One region of the Ruminococcus sp. AM26-12LB genome, then DNA from elsewhere that is predicted to be linked to it. Evidence: predicted binding sites of a transcription regulator. Region 1 holds the regulator's gene; the other holds the start of a gene.
What was found. The regulator LexA, encoded in region 1, represses DNA repair genes until DNA is damaged. The targets are predictions, from matches to a motif close to CNAACANNTGTTNG.

Region 1 (3,433 bases):
TTGCATAAAACTCCTTCGTTACGATAGAAGATAACGGGATCTTTAAACCTGTCACATTGTTCGTGACAAGTTCTATTTCCAGAAACCGGTCTGACGCATATCGGATCAGTCCCTTATTAAAATCAATCTTACCGTATTTAGCCCCATCGATCTCCATGATTGAAAAGTCTCCTGTCTGCGTCAGATCATCTTTCAGGAACTTGACGCGGATCGATGTACGCTCCTTCAGATTAGCAGCCTGCTTCTCACTTAAAGGGATCAAAAGACTCCAGAGTTCATCTGTAATGATCGTATAAATATCATCTCCGGCCTTTATCTGTCCATCTGTTTTCAGATCCGTTTCCTGATAGGAATTCTGATCAAAATCAGCAGCTGTGACATTATCAACGGTTTTGGTTTCGTAGCCATCTGTAGAATACAGGATGATCCCGTCTGTCTGCGCACGGCGGATATTTGGATCACTGGAAACTATAGTTGTAACTGTGGCTTCCTCTCCATCTTCAGACGTCGTGCTTGCAGAAGAAGCTCCCGAACTGTCTGAAGCATACTGAAGGATGCTTCCATTGAGCTGATATTTAAAACTATAGGCACTGTTGAATTTGCTGGGATCAAATCCTTTGGAAAAGCTTTGCATATTACTGCGTATATCCGCCAGTTCCTCTCTGCTCAGAGAGGTTACATTGTCTGCAGATCTTGAACTGTTCAGGCTGTAGACAGCACCGTTGGCATTGATCTTGGTACCTTCCCTTGCGTAATATGTAACGTAACCGCCCGCATCTGCCTGCACTACGTTCTCTGTCATGATCGCCAGCCCTGTGTATGTCTCATTCATGGATAACGGACCGGAGGGAACCTGATAAGATTCCATATGAGAAGCTGTAAGATAAAGAATCACACTAAAGATCATATAGATAAAAATTGCTCCGAACATTACAGTTCCAATGTTCAGACCAAAAATTTTACGAAGCTTTGCTAAGAATCCCGGAGTTTTTCCGGAATGTACTTTATTATCCGGCAAATGAATGCCTCCTTTACATCGTTCATCTCTTAAAGTTCGTTTTATTGTAACATTTTATTTAAATGAATACAAGCTTTAAAACGTGCGAACATACTTTCCGAATATCCGTTTGCCATTTTTTCAAAAGTATGTTATACTATTCAAAATATAATTTCGTGATGCTGTCATATTATGGTCGACAGCAGATAAAATCAACCCAGGGAGGTAAGTACACATGACATATGGCAGAATCAGTAAAAAGCAGCAGGAAATACTGGATTATATGAAAAATGAGATCCTTAACAGAGGTTTTCCGCCCTCCGTCCGTGAAATCTGTGAAGCAGTAAACCTGAAATCCACATCTTCCGTTCACTCCCATCTGGAAGCTCTGGAAAAAAACGGATATATCCGCAGAGATGCCACCAAGCCCCGTGCGATCGAGATCATTGATGATAATTTCAATCTGGTCCGCCGCGAGGTTGTCAATGTTCCTCTTGTAGGCACTGTTGCTGCCGGACAGCCGATCCTGGCAGTGGAAAATATCGATGCTTACTTTCCGATCCCGGCTGAATATATGCCCAATGAACAAAGTTTCATGCTGACTGTCAAAGGCGACAGTATGATCAATGCAGGTATTTTTGATGGAGATCAGGTTCTTGTAAAGCAGCAGGCAACAGCAGAAAACGGCGACATGGTAGTTGCTCTGATCGATGATTCTGCAACAGTTAAGACTTTCTACAAAGAAAATGGTTATTATCGACTTCAGCCGGAGAACGACAATATGGAACCGATCATCATCACCGGTAATCTGCAGATCCTCGGCAAAGTATTTGGTGTATTTCGTTTCTTTTCATGAAAATATAAACAACAGATCCCACCCAATGTAATGTGATTTAAAAAGAGAGATATCTTTAAGGTAGCTGTACAGCCCCACAAAGATATCTCTCTTTTCTTTTTCAACAGAAAACTTCTGCTTTTTGATTTCTTCTTATTTAGTTCACATAATATTTTTACAGTAAACTAATATAACAAATTTTACTCATTCTCACCAAGAAATTCTTCCGCATCAAGAATCTTGCCGTCTCTCCAAATCCTCTCAAGATCGTAGAAAAGTCTGTTTTCCTCATCAAAGATATGGATGATCATATCACCGTAATCCATGAGGACCCAGCTGGAGTTTCTGGTTCCCTCGATCTGTTTTGCTTCATATCCGGCACGGCCAAGCATTTCATCTGCATTGTCAACCATTGCCTGTACCTGATTCTGGTTGGAAGCACTTGCAATCACAAAATAATCTGCGATCACGGAAACCTCATGGATATCAATAATCTTGATATCCTTTGCTTTTTTATCATCCAGTGCCTTGCAGGCGATCCGGACCATCTCTTTTTCGATACTCATAGAATTTTAATCCTCCTGTCTGTTGGCTGCATCCTGCATTTTTCTGTCATGGAGTTCTTTATAATAAACATAAGCATCCCTAGTCGTACTGTCGATTTCCTTGGGATTTTCCTCCAGATATTCCAGTGTATCCTTTAAAATCTCATACATACACTCATCCAGATCTTCAAAAGCAATCTTTCGCACCTTCGCAAGATTCGGAGCTTTGTCACGCATTGGTTCAATATAGTCTGAAATATATACGATCTTCTCAAGAAGGCTCATTCCCGGTCTTCCTGTTGTATGATAAGTGATCGCTGTCAGGATCTCTTCGTCTTTAATATCATATTTACTGCTGGCCACATAAGCCCCCAGTTTGGCATGAAGAAGAAACGGATGATCCTTTTCAAAATCTGATACCGGAATATCATGCTGGCTGCACAGCTTCAGTTTCTTTTTATTAGGAATACACTTTGCACTGTCATGAAGAAGTCCTGCAGCCTGTGCATCCTCCAGATCATAATCATAAACCATGGCAAGCGCAGCACAAGTGTACATAACCCCCATTGTATGCTCAAATCTGGCCTCATCCAGATATTTGGAAAGTTTCTTTTTTATCTTGATAAAATCATATTTTCCCATCTGAATCATTTCCTTTATAGATATCGTTTTTCTCAATATAGGAAATCACAGGCTTGGGAACATAATAGCGGAGACTCTGCCCGCTTTCATGCCAGGAACGGAGCAGCTCACTGGAAACATCAATATTCATGGTATCCAGTCGAATAAAATTCCCGTTATACTTCTGTGACAGAAGTTGCATCTGCTGATCAAGTTCCTTCAATGGAGTATGATCTCTGGTTGCCACTACCAGTACTGCTTCCTGACAAATGCGTTCCGGTTCCATCCAGGTATCAAAATTAAAAAGCGAATCTGCACCGATGATAAAATAATACTCTGTGTCCGGATTCGCTTTATTCAGCTGTTCCAGAGTCCGGTAAGTATACGTATAGCCTTCCTCATGCATCTCGATCAGAGACAGCTCAAAGTGAGGAT
Region 2 (3,433 bases), on a different contig from region 1:
ATATGCAATGAGCAGAACATTATCTCCGATGATGGTTGCGGAATATAAATTACAATTGCCGGATAAAGCGGTATTGCAGAAAAAACTGCAGGAATTGGTAAATATGCCACTGATTGAAGAATAATTTTCGGTGTTTTGCGTGAGTTTAATTTGAGTACATTTTTGATGACAGTCAAAATAAACGTAGCAGATTTGAATAATACGGACACAAAAAATAGCTAACAAGCTACAAAAACAGCATGATTAAACTTCCTTGAGTCGAGTTTGAATAAACAAAAATGCTTAGCAAACCAAGCGTTTTGATATGCTCCCCATATGGTAGACAATGGAAATATCCAAAAATCTATCATATGAGGAGCATATTTTTATGTCTATGAAACAGTATAGTAAGGAGTTGAAACTTGAGCTCGTAAAGAAACACCTTGAGGATGGAATCTCTTATTGGAAATTAGGTAAAGAGTATGGAATTGAGGCTAGTATCATCCGCAGGTGGGGGCATAAATACGAAACATTTGGAGAAGACGGTCTAGAAAAGCAAAATGCTGATTTATGTAATTACTCTGCAGAATTTAAGAAGATTGTTCTTGAATATCTTGGAGGTAATATAACGAGTCAGGATTTAGCTGCAAAATACAAAATTCATGCACCAAGTACTGTTCGTACATGGATTAAGCAGTATAATAACCATGAAGATTTAACAAATTCCAGAAAAGAAGGTGTATATCTCATGGCAAAAAACGGTGCTAGAAAAAATACAACCCTTGAAGAAAGAATAAACATTGTCGAAGAATGCATAAACACGGGATGTAATTATGCTTCTACAGCGAATAAATATGGTTGCTCCTACGGACAAGTTTATGCATGGGTTAGAAAATATAAAGATAAAGGAATCGAAGGATTATATGATCGACGAGGTAAGAACAAAGCGATTTCTCAATTATCAGATATTGAGAAGTTGAAAGCTGAAAACCGACTACTAAAAGCTCAAACACAGCAGCAACAAATGGAGATTGATTTCTAAAAAAAATTCGACGAAATAGAGAGGAGGTGAACCTGACCAAGACACGCAATACAACAAAATACCTTGCAATCAAAGAATTATCTGATGAAAATAAGACATACTCCATATCGGCGTTATGCGAGTTTGCTGGAAATAATTTATCAGTAAAAGTAATGCAGTAGAGAACAAGGTAGAAAATGGCTTGTTCCCTACTTTACAATAATATATAATTGAGGAGAGAAAGAAAAATCAGGACATTATAATTAGTAGCAAATTATAAATCAAATGTTCTTTCGGATAGGGGGGGAAATCATTGACAAAGATTATCCATTGTGCAGATCTGCATTTAGACTCTCCTATGGAGACTCACATGACAGAGGAACAAGCATCGATAAGAAATACTGAGATAATTCATACGTTTCTCAGACTGACTGAATATGCAGCTAAAAATGATGTACGAGCTGTCATTATTGCGGGCGATATGTTTGACGGTGAACGTATAAAGATTCGAACTGTAGATGAAATTTTGGATGCTATACGACGGACACCAAATGTAGATTATCTATATCTTGCTGGTAATCACGATGGGGCTACATACGCGTTTGCTGATCATGATATGCCAGACAACCTGAAAATATTTGGCAAGGAATGGAAAACTTATAAATATGATAGCGTGGCGATATCTGGAGTTGAGATTTGTGAAGCAAACTCACAGTCCCTTTATTTGCAGGTTCCACATGAAAATGGTGTGGCCAATATCGTTACTCTGCATGGACAGGCAGGAGTAGTTTCAGGTGTAGACCAAGTCAATATTTCTAAACTTAAGAATAAAGGAATTGACTATTTGGCATTGGGGCATATACATACTTATGCTGAGCAAACATTGGATGGTAAAGGTATCTATTGCTATTCTGGTTGCTTGGAAGGCCGTGGTTTTGATGAGTGTGGACCGAAAGGTTTTGTACTGCTTACCGTAGATTCAGACCGGATCCAGCATGAATTTGTGCCTTTTTCTCGTCGGCAACTGCACCGAATTTTGGTCGATATTACAGGACTGACAAAAAATTCTGAGATTGGACAAAAAATGAAAAGAGCTGCGCAGAACATTTCTTCAGATGATATGGTCGAGTTTGTTCTTTCAGGTGGGATAGACCCTATGGCCAATATTGCGTTATCATATTTACAGAATCTTGCAAAAAGCAACTTTTTCTTTGTTAAGGTTAAGGATGAAACCCGTATGACTATCACCCCGGAGGACTACAAGAATGATATCTCACTGAAGGGAGAATTTATTCGTTTAACATTATCCAGTGATGCGAGCGAAGAGGATAAGGCAGCCATTATCCGCGCGGGTATGCAGGCATTGATGGGAGAGGAGATTACGCTATGAAATTGATCAGATGTCATATTGAAAACTTCGGCGTACTGTCTGATTTTGATTTTGCCTTTGATGATGGGTTGACAATAATCTGTCAAGGTAACGGTTTTGGTAAGAGTACCTTTGCTGCTTTTATCAAAGCTATGTTCTATGGATTCCCTCGTACAGGTGCACGGAATATCGTAGAAAATGAACGCAAGCGCTATGATCCGTGGCAGGGTGGAAAGTATGGTGGCTATCTGGAGTTTAAAATACAGGACACCAGCTACCGCGTTACTCGTTATTTTGGTAAGACGGCTGCGAAAGATACCTTTTCTTTGTTAGATTTGAGCAGCCGGCGACCAAGTGAAGTATATTCGGAAAAACTTGGGGAAGAGCTGTTCCGATTGGATGCGGATTCTTTTGCCCGTAGTACCTATGTTCCGCAGTTATCTGCAAGTGACGTAGAAGCAACAACGTCAATTCGAACAAAACTGAGTAATTTGGTAGAGGATACCAATGATCTTAGCAATTATGATACCGCTGAGAAAAAACTGCGCGACTATCGAACAAAATTCCGCGCATATCGTGGTAATGGGGGAATTATCAATGAAGTACGCGATAAACACCTTACTCTTGAAAACCAGAAAGATCAAGCTGAACAGCAAAAACCGCGACTGCAGGATATTGTAGAAGAAATCGAACAATTGAATAGAGAGAAAACAGCCAAAACTGAGGACGTAAGCGTCTTGCGTGAGAAAATTCGACGGGCATCGCATCAAAAAGCACGGCAAGTTACTCAAAGACATTTAGGGGAATTGCGTACAGATATCAGCAAGAATCAGCAATATTTGCACGAGATGGATAAGAATTATCCTGCAGGGTATCCGACTCCAGAGGAAATCAAGACGCAACGCGAGAATCTGAGTGTGATTCAGCAGGAGAGGCAACGCCTGCAGGCATTAAAGTTTAACAATGCAGACAGGGAGATAGTCGATAGAGAACAGCAGTGGTTTGCAGATAATGATAAGGTAGTATCGGATATTGATCATTGTGATCAAGACTGTAAGGAACTG

Region 2: a site for LexA is predicted at 1,279-1,292, ahead of DW694_RS00340 (DNA repair exonuclease). Genes of this name have one in related genera too.

Annotation. Positions count from the first base shown of each region.
Region 1 covers NZ_QUJX01000006.1:103,397-106,829, reverse strand. Annotated here, with positions in the region: gene DW694_RS06020 (HlyD family efflux transporter periplasmic adaptor subunit) at 1-1,018, opposite strand, end outside; gene lexA (transcriptional repressor LexA) at 1,233-1,853, shown strand; gene rsfS (ribosome silencing factor) at 2,033-2,398, opposite strand; gene yqeK (bis(5'-nucleosyl)-tetraphosphatase (symmetrical) YqeK) at 2,405-3,019, opposite strand; gene nadD (nicotinate-nucleotide adenylyltransferase) at 3,006-3,433, opposite strand, start outside.
Region 2 covers NZ_QUJX01000001.1:68,892-72,324, forward strand. Annotated here, with positions in the region: gene DW694_RS00330 (PDDEXK nuclease domain-containing protein) at 1-124, shown strand, start outside; gene DW694_RS00335 (helix-turn-helix domain-containing protein) at 368-1,021, shown strand; gene DW694_RS00340 (DNA repair exonuclease) at 1,314-2,390, shown strand; gene DW694_RS00345 (AAA family ATPase) at 2,387-3,433, shown strand, end outside.